Regions from separate parts of the Blautia wexlerae DSM 19850 genome, predicted to be linked through region 1. Evidence: riboswitches for the same ligand, from Rfam matches in the RefSeq annotation. Region 1 holds a riboswitch; the other holds the start of a gene.
The links. A riboswitch is a leader RNA that binds a small molecule or an ion and turns the genes downstream of it on or off. The one in region 1 is predicted to bind FMN.
Positions count from the first base shown of each region.

Region 2: it holds a riboswitch for FMN, as region 1 does, so the genes downstream of both, ribD (bifunctional diaminohydroxyphosphoribosylaminopyrimidine deaminase/5-amino-6-(5-phosphoribosylamino)uracil reductase RibD) here and NQ550_RS17935 (ECF transporter S component) in region 1, are expected to answer to the same signal.

Region 1 is NZ_CP102267.1:3,862,052-3,870,389, forward strand. It holds gene NQ550_RS17915 (glycoside hydrolase family 3 protein) at 1-1,820, opposite strand, end outside; gene NQ550_RS17920 (NUDIX hydrolase) at 1,893-2,507, opposite strand; gene NQ550_RS17925 (HI0074 family nucleotidyltransferase substrate-binding subunit) at 2,548-2,937, opposite strand; gene NQ550_RS17930 (nucleotidyltransferase family protein) at 2,924-3,217, opposite strand; gene NQ550_RS17935 (ECF transporter S component) at 3,419-4,054, opposite strand; FMN riboswitch at 4,192-4,325, opposite strand; partial or broken gene NQ550_RS17940 (IS110 family RNA-guided transposase) at 4,568-5,784, opposite strand; gene NQ550_RS17945 (hypothetical protein) at 6,071-6,550, shown strand; gene NQ550_RS17950 (hypothetical protein) at 6,748-6,873, opposite strand; gene NQ550_RS17955 (DUF5684 domain-containing protein) at 7,059-7,508, shown strand; gene NQ550_RS17960 (SH3 domain-containing protein) at 7,638-8,338, opposite strand, start outside.
Region 2 is NZ_CP102267.1:2,995,959-3,004,296, reverse strand. It holds gene NQ550_RS13970 (IS200/IS605 family accessory protein TnpB-related protein) at 286-1,356, shown strand; gene NQ550_RS13965 (transposase) at 1,280-1,615, shown strand; gene NQ550_RS13960 (AAA family ATPase) at 1,899-3,389, shown strand; FMN riboswitch at 3,475-3,589, shown strand; gene ribD (bifunctional diaminohydroxyphosphoribosylaminopyrimidine deaminase/5-amino-6-(5-phosphoribosylamino)uracil reductase RibD) at 3,835-4,923, shown strand; gene ribE (riboflavin synthase) at 4,925-5,572, shown strand; gene NQ550_RS13945 (bifunctional 3,4-dihydroxy-2-butanone-4-phosphate synthase/GTP cyclohydrolase II) at 5,737-6,936, shown strand; gene ribH (6,7-dimethyl-8-ribityllumazine synthase) at 7,047-7,514, shown strand; gene NQ550_RS13935 (RluA family pseudouridine synthase) at 7,511-8,338, opposite strand, start outside.

The DNA of each region.
Region 1 (8,338 bases):
ACTTTCTCTACCAGTTCTTCATCCCAGGTGCTGGCAAGAAGTGTGGCACATGGCCAGGCAGTTGTGTTCACTCCGCATTTCGGAAGAATACGAAGTCCGGCTGGTCCGTCTGCAGTCATCACATTCGGGACTCCGTATTCCGGAAGATTTCCCATTCCAAATGTATTGGCACATCCTGTGTTTGGCTGTCCGCCAAGGAGATTGATACAGTCATCCAATGTCAGGATATCCATAAACTCATCCAATGTCATTTTACCATCTGCTACATCAGAGAAGCGAACTCCCTTGGAATCAAGAAAATCAAGAAAGTCTATTCCTTTTTGTCCTCTTGTATCAGGGCATGGAAGACCGATGGCATATTTATCCTGTCTCGGAAGTCCTTCTTCTTCCACATATTCACGCTGTGGAAGTTCCTCATAGGAACCGTCCGCAAGCATACGTTTCTGAAGATGATATGGCGCTGCTTTCCGGCTTAACTGCTCAGTTACTGTGTCTTCTTTTACTACATATGTAAAGTCGATCTTCGCTGCATCTCTTACATTTGTACCGATATAGATCGCATATTCTCCTGCCTCCAGAACATAGGCTGATCTGCATACTTTACCCAGATCATCGTAGGATGCCATCTGATTCACAGGAATTTTCAGGGTAAGAATCTGACGTTCACCCGGCTGAAGAAGACTGGTCTTTTTGAATGCCCCCAGTACTTTCGCAGGCTTTCCAAGTTTCCCCTGTGGTGCTCCGTAATAGAGCTGGATAACTTCTTTTCCTGCTGTTTTTCCTGTATTGGTTACTTCAGTAAGAACTGTGATCACACCGTTTTCTTCGGAAACACCAGTCATCTTCCAGTCGAAGTCTGTATAGGAAAGTCCAAACCCAAACGGATAATTTACTCTTTCCGCTGCACCCGGAATTGTTTCAAAGTAACGGTATCCCACATAGATATCTTCTGTGTAATCTACATAGAATGCAGACTCATGGAAGTTTGCTGTGGATGGATAATCTTCCAGATCTTTTGCATAAGTATCGGATAATTTACCGGATGGATTAACATCACCACAAAGTATATCTGCTGTTGCAAGACCACCTTCCATACCGCCCTGCCATGCCATCAGTACTGACTGGATCTCATCGCAGTCTCTGAACCATTTCGTGTCCACGATACCGCCAACATTCATCACTACGATTACATGTGTGAATGCTTTCTTTACTTTCTCTACCATGATATTCTCTGCATTTGTCAGGCAGAAATCACCGTTTTCAAAAATCTTCGCTGACAGCTCGGAGTTTCTTTTTTCCTCTCCATCAAGAACGTATCCGTCCTGTGCAGCTTCACATTTTCTGTCCCATCCTTCGCCTGAGAAACGACAGATGGTAATGATTGCAGTATCTGTATATTCTCGCGCTTCATTCAGAAGTTCATCCGGAAGCTCCGGCTCAACTGTCATACCCGGTACGGCACCATCTTCGTACTGTTTCTGAATATCTTCCGCATAATATTTCGCAAGTTTATCGAAAACTTCTACTTTCCCCTCATCCTCTTTAATCTTCATGCCCTCATAAAGATTACGGATGTATTCTACAGTTACATCGCCGCTTCCTCCGCCGCCTTTTACGTAGTCTACAGTACCCTTACCAAAGAGTGCGACTTTCGTCCCTCTCCGGATCGGAAGTGTATTTTTCTCATTTTTCAGAAGGACCATTCCCTCTCCTGCTGCCATTCTGGAAAGTGCAATGTGTTCTTTACTTCCTGTAACTCTCCGTCCATCTTCTCCCAGCGGAAGCACAGGCTGGAAGAAGCTTCTCTGCCATTTTGCCATTATTTTAATCCTCCCTTAATTCTCCTTAGTCAAGCAGATAAAATCATCCGCTTCGCTACTTGCTTGATTTGGTTAAAGTTCTTCCTTCAAAAATGCAAAAGGTTCTTCATCCTGAAGGAAATGCATAAGCTGATATGCACACATGATTGCTACATTTTCTTCACGCAGAATCCTCTTTACTTCTTCTCTGTCAGCAAGCACAACTTCGATTTCTTCGGAATCCTCCTGTGCCGCTTTACTGATTTCACCTTCCGCATATCCATAAACAGTTGCGCAGGATTCATCTGTCATTCCAACCGTTGTGAAATAAGGTCTCTCAAATGCAGGATCTACTTTCAGCGGTGTGAATTTCAGTCCTGTTTCCTCGTACATTTCTCTTACTGCACCCTCATGGAATTCTTCGTTCGATTCTACCAGACCTGCCGGGAATTCGTAGATGTATCCGCCGATTGCATATCTGTACTGACGTACCAATACAACCCTGTCTTTTTTCTCTCCGTAAAGACTGTAAATAATTACACCATCCGGAGTATTTTTACCTGTTTTTATTTTTAATTCGTTAATACTCTTCGCACGGGATGCCACAAAATATGACACAGGAGTGTTGTGAATGCTTGTTGCATTTAAATGGTACAAATTTAAAAATTTACAATCTGTCAGTTTTTCAATATTGTGTATCTGTCCCATAATGGATACTTCCTTTCGCTTTCTATACCTTCGCTGATTATTACAGCCAATTTTCTTCTATCTCTGTTTTTAGTTCGCAAAACATCTGATAAAACTCTTCTTTTGCATCAGCTATAATTCCTAACGCAATTTTCTGATTGTAAGAATGTGTAACATTATTTCTTGCCTGCAATGCACGAAGCCACTGCTCCTCATCTCTTATCATTCCTGCTTTATAGGCAGTCTTCAGAATGATTTTCGGTGAACCTGTTGCTCCCTCTGCATATCCATGAATCTCCAGTATTTCTTTCATCATTTTCCATGACTGCTCAAAACAAATTTCATACAATCCTACGAGTCCGGTAATCACTACATTATCATATGGTTCTTCATAATTATAAATATCTTTCATGTTAGACAGTGCATTGCAGAAATTCTCATATTTTCTCATACAAAATCCTCCCTTCCTTCTCTATAGATTCTCTTAATTCATCCTGCATGTCACGATCAAGATTTACAATATCATACTCCAGAAGAGTACTTGTCTCTTCATCCACATCTAACGCAAACCTTGCAAAATCTCCTCCTGTGACTGCAATATCTATATCACTTGTTCTTCTGAAATCTCCTCTTGCTCTCGAACCAAAAAGAATTACTTTTTCAATATCATATTTTTGCGCAAGGTTTCGGATTTCTTCTATAACTTCCGGTCTGATTCCTGTATCATTCATTTTATAAACCTCACATTCCGATGTTTATATCGTCTGTTTTATCTTACCATATTATCGTATCTTTTTTAAGTCTGTCTGACAATTTCCGTAATTATTTTTTACACATAAAAAGAAGAACAGCCGCAGATTTTTCATCATACGGCTGTTCTTCTTTTTTATTTATTGTGCTGCCAATTTATTTATTCTTTATCAGATATAAAATCAATCTCCCTTGAGCACCACGCGGATTCTCTTATAAATCAGGAATACGATCAGGGATGTCAGAGCATATTTGAATATGTTGAATGGGAAAATGATCATTGCTGCAAATGTAAGAAGATTATTTACAGAACTGTGTACTGCACTTCCCATTTCGATAAATGCTTCTACCGGCATTCCAAAAGCCTTTCCGTATGCCGGAAGTAACACGAATGCATTGATAAAGCATGCAACTACTGCTGTAAGTACGGTTCCAACTGCCATTCCGATCACTGCATGTTTTCTGCTCTTAACAGATTTATAGCGGTAGATCAGACCTGCCGGAACTGCAAATGTACATCCAAAGATGAAGTTTGCCACATCGCCTACACCTGCTGTCATAGAGCCCTTTGTTACCAGATGCACAAGAATCTTCACCAGCTCGATCAGTACACCTGCGATCGGTCCCATTGCAAATGAGCCAACCAGTACCGGGATTTCTGAAAAATCCAGCTGATAAAAAGTCGGTGCCAGGAAAGGAAGCGGAAACTCCAGATTCATTAAAATTCCTGCGATAGCGCCAAGCATGGCTATCTGTGTGATGGTTCTCGTCTTACTCCTTGCTACCACATTTCCATTTCTTAATACCTGTTCACTCATACTGTTTCTCTCCTTTGAAATTATTCTTTGTTTAAAAGAAAATTCCACAAGCTTTTTATATAATGAAGATTTTCTTCAACATATAAAAAAACCCCGGATCATATATCCGGGGTAATGAGCACGTATGGTAAATATCGCGTGTTCTTCTCTCATCCAGACTATACTGTCGGTCCTGGAATTCCACCAGATCAGCCGCCGAAGCGGGTCGCGGACTATAACCGCCGGTAGGGAATCTCAGCTGATGCTGATCACCACAACCCCGAAGAATTTTCTTTTATTTGCGTCTGATTATACTACATACAGATATCTATTGTCAATACAACTATTCCATTACGCTCCTCTATTGACTTTGCTTTTCCAGGCTATTATAATAAATCCAGAAAACGAAAGCCTGCTAATAAAAAGTCAAGTGTTTTTTTGAAGAAAATTTCAAAAATCCGATTTGATATTTTGTGCATAACTTTTAAGCCGCCAGAAATGCCGGCTTTGAAAGTGGTGATATAGAAAAGGGTGTTATTCTGTCTGTTCTAAGTTCCGCAGACATTCTTTGACTTTACCATAGTAAATGCGTAAGAACTTATTCGCTCCGGCTGTCATGTAGACATAGTAAGGCTTTCCCTGAGACCGTTTTTTGTCAAGAAAACGGTACACCGGATCGGCTTCAGGAGCATTTTGCAACAAGGTTGTCATGATCTGAAACAATGTTTTGCGCAGCCTTGCGGATCCGACCTTTGAAGCCCTGTTGCTCTTTGACTTGTCTTTGGCCGGATTCATCAACACCGGGGTCTACGCCCGCAAAGGCGGTCAGTGCTTCCCTGTGGGTAAACCGGGATACATCGCCGATCTCAGCGATGAGTGGGGACCATAGGTTTTCCCAACGCCATAGATGCCCATTACGGTGCTGTATTCTGGAAGTGTGGATGCCAGTTCGTTCATTTCCCTGCGGAGTCGTTCTACATGTTCGGAGGCAAGATTTAACTGCTTTGGATGCTTTCTTTGGATCAACAGCTTATAAGTCTTCTCCTTTGGAAAGACGGCAACCAACTCCTTCGAGGCATTAAACAGTTTTTCTGGCTTGTCCTGCTGAAAGATATAGTGGTGCTTCTTACAGAAAGACATGTAGCGTTCTGTAAATGCCTTTAACCCAATCTTGCGGACACAATCCGCATGCCAGAAAGAATAAGCATAGTCAACCCATTTTTCACTCCCGTCCTCACGGGTGGGGCTGTCAAAGAGTTTGTTTACACCAGGATAAGTATTATCCAACAGTGCAATCAGATTTGCTTTTGCGGCAACCTTTTGTTTCATAAAGAAGCTGAATTGAGAGTTTAAAGTTTTTAACTGAGTACGTGTATTGTCCATACCTGAATATTGGCGCAGTTCCGTCCAGTTGTCAAGCGTATAGCGGGCAATTTTGCGGGCATCCGCCGGATCCGATTTCACCTTGCGCAGGGAGTTGTTGCCAAAGTTTTTAATCAGGTGAGGATTTACAATGGAAATAAACAATCCACCTCGGATAGAGCCTTTATCATAGGCTCATGATATCTACCCGTACACTCCATAACGATCTTTGTGGTGCCGTCTAATGAACTCAAATAATCTGCCAGTTCATTGAGGTTTTGGGATGTGTGGGAGACATCAAAGGGCTTGCGGATCACAGTGCCGCCAGGCTGCAGGACTGCAACGGTGCTTTTACCCTTTGAAACATCAATACCTACTGCGTTGTACATTCTACGTACCTCCAAAAGTGAATTTGCATGGATTCCAGCATTTCTCATTGCCTATTCAATCTCCTGGGGTATCAAACGAACGTGAAGTAGTAGTTCAACCTGCATAAATCGAACGGCTGCAATGACAGGCTGGCTGACAGGCTTTCGTACGGACGCCAATGGTCCTAGGAGGTGTCGTCAGACCGATGCCTAATCATTATACAGCTTAAACAATGAGAGGATTAAGTCCCAACTGGCTGTTGGGTACTGAAACCCTACACTTATATATTAGGAGGAGGTTTTCAATATGAAAACATGGACAAAGAAGTTCCAGAAAATGTTAACACTGATACTTGCCATCTGCCTCGTTACCGGCTACATGGGATTCTCAAATGTGCAGGCAGCTACCGGAAAGTCAGGTACAACCTACTATGATACCTGCATAAATGGAAAAAAAGGCGGAACAATAACAACCAATGGCACAAAATACTATATGTCAGGCACAAGAAAGGCTATATGTAAGGGGAACACTCTGACAATGTATGCGTCATTTAATACTTCCAAAAACGGAATATTAAACAGCCAAAACAAAAAAGCATATATAAAATACGGAAAACATACATTTAAACTTACTTCCAAGACCAAATACTATTTTTCCGGAGGTGAAGCTCCCAACGATTATTGCTCAAAATCCGCTTTCATGTCTACCATGAGAAGCATGAATGGATTAGGTCTGCGCATTAAGGTAACCAATGGAAAAGTTGTTGAGATGTCTTTCAATTCATGATACCACAAAAGCCGCAAAGCTGGAAATTCCCACTTTACGGCTTTTGTTTAACTTGTCATTATTTTTTCCGAAACCATTCTTTTTTCTCTGTTCTCACAACCCATCCCTGAGAAGATTTTCATCTCATCAGGCACTTTTCATAAGTCAGACGAATATTTGTAATATTAAAGCAGGAGACTCACTTCATTGATAAAATTTTACTCTGCCTGATCAATATTATCAACCCTACAGCCCGCTAATACAACCATTCCAGGATTAGAAAAACAGGAAATCACTGCCAGACAAATGAAAAATATATAATATCCCGGTATTTTGTAGTTCATAAGTATTGCTGCCATAGTTTTCACCTCGCTTATGTACAATCTTCTTTGATAATTGACGAACTACTGAGAATATGCTTTAATGGATTTAGCATAAATACTTCAGGAGAACAAACATAGTTCTCAACTATGCTTCTACACCAACGATACATGTATCATATCTCACAGAAAGAAATGGGGGAACACAAATGGGACTTATAGCTATCAGCAGCATGGTATTCTTGGGCGGTATGTATCTGATGATCGCATTCGCATGGTGGCTTCTGCAGATCATTGCCAACTGGAGAATCTTTACCAAAGCAGGGGAGGCCGGATGGAAAAGTATTATTCCAATATATGGCGATTATATTTCTTATAAAATCGCATGGCAACCTGCATATTTCTGGCTGACATTGGTTCTTGGAATCGTATCTTCCTGCTTACAGGGAACTCTTGAAACAAACGACAGTTTAATGATCTCCATGATCATCGTACTGATCAAAATCATACTTGCCATAATCAGCATTATGTACAGTGTTAAGCTTGCAAGAGCCTTCGGCAGAGGCACAGGATTCGCCATTGGCCTTATTTTCTTACAGCCAATCTTCATGCTGATCCTTGGCTTCGGCGATGACAGATATTATGGGGCAGATAAATAAGTATATATTAAATGGAAAATCCCCGGAACTTACGTTCCGAGGATTTTTACATATATACAGATTACAGTTTATTATAGAATTCTGTTGTCAAAATATTCTTTTACCGTTTCACAGCAAAAATCAGAATTGTCAGTCCACTGGAGCAGACAGATAACTTGCCAGACAATATCCAGATGAACCTTGATAATACACAGAAATAAATCCGTTTCCGGCATCTCCGAATGTAGCAACGGCTGTTCCCAACGGAATCTGACAAATTTCAGCAGCATTTACATCTGGATTTGTACGAAGAGTAATACTCTCATTACAGTTAATTACATATCTGGTATGTGGAATAGGTGCTCCTTCCGTCGGTTCCTGATATCTGGTGACCTGCGTCAGTGCAATCCATCCGTATGTACCATTATAATTTGTATAGCCCCATGAATTTCCATTGGAAGCCACTGCTTCCTGAGTTACAGTCAGAACTGTTCCGTTTGGAATCATGTCTGGAAGAACTTTGTCATACTCCACTCCTGCGCCACAGCGCATGTTTACACCGCCATCAGGAGCTGTTACTTCTACATCATAAGAATTTCCATGGGTTGGAATATCTCCCGGTGCAAGTAGTGCTATCTTATTAGCAAATTCTGTATAGTTTTCATTTGCATTAAGCTCCCTTGATTCTAGCAATGTTTGCACAATATCTTTTCCACTCTTTGTAATTCGTGTTATCTCCTGATATCCTTGATATCCATACAAAAAATACATTCCATTTCCATCTGGGGCTGTATAAAATAGTCCCTGTCTGCCTACATTTCCAATATAGCTCACATATTTTCCATCTTCCA
Region 2 (8,338 bases), 870 kb from region 1:
TTCACTGCACCAGAATTTAGTCTTGCACATAAGGCATGTGGAATTTAGTCTCGCACACTATTTTCAGATGCCCGGTTAGTATGCATAAAAACATAAATCATGAGTGCTTACAGGTTTATTATAAGACAAAAAAATAGAATTGTTAAGGTGCATTACAGAATTTAATCCCGCATAGTTACTGAGATAATCCACAGCTGGAATTTAGTTTTTCATTTAAGTAATATAACCATAGGTAGTAGAAAAAACAACAGAATCTGAGAAAAGAGTTATCAGGGAGAAATAAAAATGCAGATAATATCCAGTTATGGTGTGGAATTACGAAAACAGAATATCCCAATCCGCCAGACACTGGAGATCTACCGTTCTGCTGTCAGCTATCTGATTGGGATTTATGTGCAGGTATGGGAAGAATTAGCAGAAATCCCGGATGCAAAGAGGCGTTTTAATGCTGCAGAACATCTGGTACATACTACGAAGAAAAACCATGCCTGTTTTGATTTTGATATCCGGTTCCCAAAGATGCCTTCCTATCTGCGCAGATCTGCCATCCAGCATGCACTGGGGACAGTATCCTCTTATAAAACACGGCTGGATCTATGGGAAAAGACCGACGGAAAGAGCGGGAAACCAAAGCTTGTATATGAAAACCACGCCATGCCGGTCTTCTACCGTGATGTCATGTATCGTGAAGGCGCGGAAGGGAAAGACGAAGCATACCTGAAACTCTATGACGGTCATGACTGGAAATGGTCCTGTGTACGTCTGGATCATACGGATATGGAATATCTGAGAAAATGCTGGTCAGGGAAAAAGGCATCTGCCCCGACTCTGGAAAAGAGACACCGGAAGTATTTTTTGCGTTTTTCCTATAAAGAGGAAGTAACACTTAACAAAACACCTGTGAAAGAACAGATTATCTGCAGCGTGGACTTAGGGATCAATACCGATGCAGTCTGTACGATCATGCGGGCAGACGGAACTGTCCTGGGAAGAAGATTCATAGATCATCCCAGTGAAAAAGACCGGATGTACCGTACATTGGGACGGATCCGCAGATTCCAGAGGGAACATGGCTCTGCGCAGACACAGGGAAGATGGGCATATACGAAACGTCTGAACACAGAACTGGGTAAAAAGACTGCAGGTGCGATTGTAAGATATGCGGAAGAAAACCATGCAGATGTGATCGTGTTCGAGTATCTGGAGATGCAGGGGAAGATATCGGGAAAGAAAAAACAGAAACTGCACCTGTGGAGAAAAAGAGATATCCAGAAGTGTTGTGAACATCAGGCACACAGGAAAGGGATGCGGGTATCCAGGATCTGCGCATGGAATACCAAAGAGACTGGCTTATGATGGTTCCGGGGCGGTAACACGTGACTGGGAAAATCACAGCCTCTGTACTTTCCAGACAGGAAAACGATATAATTGTGACCTGTCAGCATCCTATAATATAGGGGCGAGATATTTTATAAGGGAACTTTTAAAACCCCTTCCGGCAACGGAAAGGTCTTTACCGGAGGCAAAAGTCCCTCCTGTAAAGCGTAGAACCTCATGCGTTTATGCAGATCTGAGGAAACTCCATTCAGAAATGGAATGTTTAAAAGCAGCATAGATACAGGCAGATATACAGTGGACTACCTGTAATGTGGGAACCTGCCATATCTGGCATGGGAAATGCGCATAACTGCGTACCTAAGTTACAGGCGTATCCGCCGATATTCAGTCGGACGCCTAAAGCGTCTGGAAGCATGTGACTTCAGTCATGTGAGGCTCACTAATTATGCAATAAATACATTTACAGAATTGATAAAAAGAAAAGATTCTGCTAGAATAATAAAGAGTTGTACATTAAAAATTACACACTGATTAAGGATAAAATAAAAGGAGTATTTACTATGCCAGTATTTGATTTCAGCGGTGCTTCAGACAAGAAAACAGGCGTACAGTCTGAATGTACCTACACTACGTTCCAGTCCAATGAAAAGGAGACTTCCCCTGAGAAACCGATCATGATCCTGGATAACAGCAGCCGTCAGTGGAAACATCATTCCTGCGGTATTTTTACTAATCCGATTAAACGTACATCCTTTGAATTTAAAGAAGATGACGGCGTTTTCAGTGCAGATATTATCAGTATTGATTCAAGATTTGTAAGTCTTCTGAAATGGCTTGGGGAGAATCATATCAATGTGCGTCTTTCTGGAGAGAATAAAGAGAATGGTTATGCAGTTTATAAGATTCGTGAAACCGCTTTTGGCGGCGGCACGAAACTCTCCGCAGAGGACGGATTTCTTCAGTTTATGATCGAGAGACTTCTTGCAAGCAGTGCACCTGCAGAGCTTGTTGAGGATGAAGATGAGGAAGAAGCAGGGGACGAGATGAAGCTGACAAGCATTCAGAGCATCACTGATTTTATGACCTGCGCAGGCAGAACCCTGCCGGATAATATCCGTCTCTGGGCGAGAAGAAACCTTGCAGTTGCCCGTTCACACGAAGTATCTCCAGAGGAGAGACGTCATGCTCAGAGAGCACTTTCCATCATGATGAATGTACAGTGGAAGAGCAATTATTTTGAAGCAATCGATCCTCAGGAAGCCCGCAGGATCCTTGATGAGGAACTCTACGGAATGGAATCTGTAAAGCAGCGTATCATTGAAACAATCATACAGATCAACCGTACCCATACACTTCCTGCATACGGACTTCTCCTTGTAGGTCCTGCAGGTACAGGCAAATCTCAGATTGCCTATGCAGTTGCCCGTATTCTGAAACTGCCTTGGACAACTCTGGACATGAGTTCCATCAATGATCCGGAACAGCTTACAGGAAGTTCCAGAATCTATGCAAACGCAAAGCCCGGAATCATTATGGAAGCTTTCTCGGCAGCAGGAGAATCCAACCTTGTATTTATCATCAACGAGCTTGATAAAGCAGCGTCAGGTAAGGGCAACGGAAACCCTGCAGACGTACTTCTTACTCTGCTTGACAACCTTGGATTTACAGATAACTATATGGAATGTATGGTGCCTACAGTGGGCGTTTATCCTATTGCTACGGCAAACGATAAGTCCCAGATCAGCGCACCTCTGATGTCCCGTTTCGCGGTGATCGATATCCCGGATTATACATCAGAAGAGAAGAAGATCATCTTCTCCAAATACGTTCTTCCGAAAGTTTTGAAACGCATGAGCCTGAAAGCAGAAGAATGTGTAGTAACAGAAGACGGTCTGGATGCCGTCGTTGAATTGCATAAAAATACAAGCGGTATTCGTGATCTGGAACAGGCAGCAGAGCATATCGCAGCCAATGCCCTGTATCAGATTGAAGTAGATCACCTGACAGGTGTGACATTTAATGCAGAGATGGTAAGAGGGTTACTTTCCTGAAAAAAATCTTGACAGAGATAAAAGTTAAGAGTATACTGTCAGACATCAGCAAGGTAAATTGCAAAAATTGCTGATAAAAATAAAATAAGATCTTCAGGGCAGGGTGCAATTCCCTACCGGTGGTAAAGCCCACGAGCCGTAAGGTATGATTCGGTGCAATTCCGAAGCCGACAGTACAGTCTGGATGAAAGAAGATAACAGTAGAGATACAGAAGAATTAACTGATCTGTGAAAGCTGACTGCTCTGGAATAATTAATTTATTCCAGAGCTTTTTTATATGAATTAAAGTGATTTCAGTGATGAAATAAAGAGTCAGATTCATCGGAAGATAATTCATATCAAATATTAATTACCAAGCCCTGGATGTTGAAAGAACACCGGGGCTTTATTTTATGGAATTGTTATAAAAGAGCAGGAGATGATGGATTGAAAAACACAACGGATATGGAACAGGACAGGCAGTATATGAAAATGGCTTTGGAACTGGCGCAAAAAGGAATGGGTTTTACAGCACCTAATCCGATGGTGGGTGCTGTGATCGTTAAAAACGGAAGAATCATTGGCCAGGGATATCATAGAAAATATGGCGAACTTCATGCGGAGAGAGAAGCTCTGGCAGTGTGTACGGAAGAACCCAAAGGAGCATCTATATATGTTACTTTAGAACCCTGCTGCCATTATGGAAAACAGCCTCCATGCGTGAATGCAATCTTGGAGACCGGAATCAAACGCGTGATCATCGGATCATCAGATCCTAATCCGCTGGTTGCAGGAAAAGGAATCCGGATTTTGAAGGATCATGGAATTGAAGTAACAGAAAATATTTTAAAAGAAGAGTGTGATAAATTGAATGAAGCATTCTTTTATTACATCCAAAATAAAAAACCGTATGTGGTCATGAAATATGCAATGACTATGGATGGGAAAATTGCCGCTTATACAGGTGAATCCAAATGGGTGACAGGAGAAGCTGCCAGAATTCATGTACAGGAACAGCGACTGAAATATACAGGAATTATGGTCGGGGTGGGAACTGTGCTGGCAGATGATCCGATGCTCACCTGCAGACTGGAAAACAGCAGAAATCCTGTGCGTATTATCTGCGATTCCCATCTGAGAACACCACTGACATCTAAGATTGTAAGAACAGCAGTGACAATTCCTACAATCATTGCAAGCAGCAGTAAAGATCAGCAGAAGATAAAGAATTATGAAGAGCTGGGATGCCAGGTTCTGTATGTTCCGGAGAAAAACGGACACATAGATTTAAACAGATTAATGGAACTTCTGGGAGCTGCAAAGATAGACAGTATTTTGCTGGAAGGAGGGGGTTCTTTAAACTGGTCAGCACTGGAAAGCGGTATTGTTCAGAAAGTTCAGACCTATATAGCACCCAAACTTTTTGGAGGCGAAGAAGCAAAGACACCGGTGGAAGGAAAGGGATTTCCTGATCCTGCCAGTGCAGTATTATTAAAAAACAGCGAAATAACCAGATTAGGAGATGATCTTCTCATAGAGAGCGAGGTGAAGTGAAATGTTCACGGGAATTGTTGAAGAACTTGGAACTGTGAAAAAAATAAAAAAAGGAGCAAATTCAGCGGTATTCACGATACAGGCAGAGAAAATACTGGATGACCTGAAAACAGGAGACAGCGTAGCTGTAAATGGAATCTGCCTGACTGTAACAGCGTGTCTGAAAGATGGTTTTACGGCAGATGTGATGCACGAGACATTAAATCGTTCTGCACTGATTCAGCTTTCTCCGGGACAGCATGTAAATCTGGAAAGAGCAATGCCTGCAAATGGAAGATTTGGAGGACATATTGTCGCAGGACATGTGGATGGAACAGGAAAAATCACGGAAGTTCGCAGAGATGATAATGCTGTCTGGTATACCATTCAGGCTTCACCAGACATTATGAAATATATTGTGATAAAAGGTTCTGTGACAATTGATGGAATCAGCCTTACAGTGGCAAAAGTCTCAGAAACAGATTTTTCCATTTCTGCAATTCCTCATACAGTAAAAATTACCGTTCTTGGGGAACGTAAAGAAGGAGATATCGTTAATCTGGAGACAGACATAATTGGAAAATACGTGGAAAAATTAATAATACCTGTGAAAGAACAGCCGGTAAAAAGCAATATCACACGGGATTTCCTGAATAAGTATGGATTTTGACAGAATTAAGCAAAAAGCAGTTATTCGACTGGTGCAGAATTGTGCAGTGAATGCTTTATCTGCCTGACATGGACCAGATAAGCTGCCAATGCGAATGATTTTGCCCTCTTAACAGAAGAAAAATATATGGTATCAGAAAAATACATCGCATAAGGAGAGAAAAAATGAACGGATTTGATTCAGTAGAAGAAGCTTTGGAAGAACTTCGAAATGGAAAAATTATTCTGGTAACGGATGATCCGGACAGAGAAAATGAAGGAGATTTTATCTGTGCAGCAGAGTTTGCCACAACAGAAAATATTAATTTTATGGCTACCCATGGAAAGGGACTTATCTGTATGCCAATGTCTGAGGAATATGTAAGAAAACTGCACTTCCCGCAGATGGTAGCAGAAAATTCTGATAATCACGAAACGGCTTTTACTGTTTCCGTAGACCATGTCAGTACCAGTACAGGAATCTCCGCAGCAGAACGTTCTGTTACAGCCATGAAATGCGTAGATGAGAATGCAAAACCCGAAGATTTCAGACGTCCCGGACATATGTTTCCGCTTCTGGCAAAGAAGAATGGGGTGCTGGAAAGAAACGGACATACAGAGGCAACTGTAGATCTCTGCAGACTTGCCGGATTAAAACAGTGTGGCCTGTGTTGTGAAATTATGCGAGAAGACGGCACTATGATGAGGACCTTTGAGTTACGGGAACTTGCCAGAAAGTGGAATCTGAAATTCATAACGATCAAAGATATTCAGAATTACCGTAAATGCCATGATATTCTGGTGGACCGCGTGACGACTACAAAAATGCCTACCAGATACGGAGAATTTATGGCATACGGATTTGTAAACCGTCTTAATGGTGAACATCATGTGGCGCTGGTAAAAGGTGAAATTGGAGATGGAAAAGATGTTCTGTGCCGTGTGCATTCGGAGTGCCTGACAGGAGACGTGTTTGGATCTCAGCGCTGTGACTGCGGACAGCAGTTTGCAGCAGCTATGTCCCAGATTGAAGAAGAGGGAAGGGGAATACTTCTTTATATGAGACAGGAAGGACGAGGAATCGGACTGATCAATAAACTCCGTGCTTATGAACTTCAGGAACAGGGAATGGATACACTCGAAGCGAATCTGGCACTTGGATTTGCCGGGGATGAAAGAGAATATTATATAGGTGCGCAGATTCTGAGAAATCTGGGAGTAAAAGAACTGCGCCTGTTGACAAATAATCCGGATAAGGTTTATCAGCTGGAAGAATTTGGAATCAAGATCAAAAAGAGAGTTCCGATCCAGATGAATGCGACAGCATATGATCTGCACTATCTCAAAACAAAACAATTACGGATGGGACATATTCTGAAGTATTAAATGCGGCAGAGAATTTTTAACGTAACAATAACGTTACCGAAAATAAAACTTACTTTGTATAAAAACCTGTACAGGTTAAAAATAAATTTACAGATGAAAGGATTAAAAAAATGAAAACATTAGAAGGAAAATTAGTATCAGATGGAATGAAAGTAGGAATTGTAGCAGCACGTTTCAATGAGTTCATTACTTCTAAACTGGTAAGCGGTGCAATGGATGGACTGACACGTCATAATGTAAAGGAAGAAGATATTCAGGTAGCCTGGGTGCCAGGTGCTTTTGAAATCCCGCTGATCGCGTCCAAAATGGCAAAAAGTGGAAAATATGATGCTGTGATCTGTGTTGGTGCAGTGATCCGTGGAAATACCAGCCATTATGATTATGTATGCAACGAAGTTTCCAAAGGTATTGCATCAGTGTCATTGGAAACAGGAGTTCCGGTATTGTTCGGAGTACTTACAACAGAGAATATCGAGCAGGCAATTGAGCGCGCAGGTACAAAAGCAGGAAATAAAGGCTATGACTGTGCACTCAGTGCCATTGAGATGGTAAATTTAATAAAAGAACTTGAGGCTTAAATAGAGCCAGGGCCAAAAAATGAAACCAGCTCACGAAAATCGAAAGGCAATGGAGCTTCCAGTGAGATAAATTCATCTTTGAAAGGATGCTGAAAAGAAACTCTCCATGCATGAAGTGCCGCACGTTTGAATGGATGTCGCAAGCATGATACTGGAGCTATATCTGCATCCTTATTAGGTGACTGTTTTTCAGTAATATTTTTTTCATACAACGAATCCCCAAGAAGTGGATGCCCAGTCGAAGACATATGGACACGGATCTGATGGGTACGTCCGGTGTCCAGTTTAAGTGTGACAAGTGACCAATCCTGACTGGTAAAGAGAGTATGATAATGAGTAACTGCTGTTTTGATTTTTCCTGATAATACAGAGGAATGTAAGGAAAGATCAGCAGCAGTTTTCATTTTCAGATGATTCGCAGGGTCCTGTATCAGCGGCAGATTTATGGTATGCCAGACATCAGGGGCATCTACAGGCAAAGCACCGGATACAACAGCAAGATACTGCTTATGGATCTTGCATGGAGACTTTACAGATTGAAGTCTCGAAGCAGCCACCTGATTCTTGGCAAAAATCACAATCCCGGAAGTTTCCTGATCCAGCCGTCCTACTGGACGGACGCAGACAGACTCATTTTTCTCTCGAAAGTAGTCGGCAACAAGATTGGAGAGACTGTCTGCATAATGTATTCCTGTCGGATGCGTAACCATTCCCGCCGGTTTATTAACTGCCAAAATATCTGTATCTTCATATACAATATCCAGAGAAAGAGAAGCTTCGGAAACTGGAATTGAAGCTTTATCACAATGAAGGCCTGCTTGAGT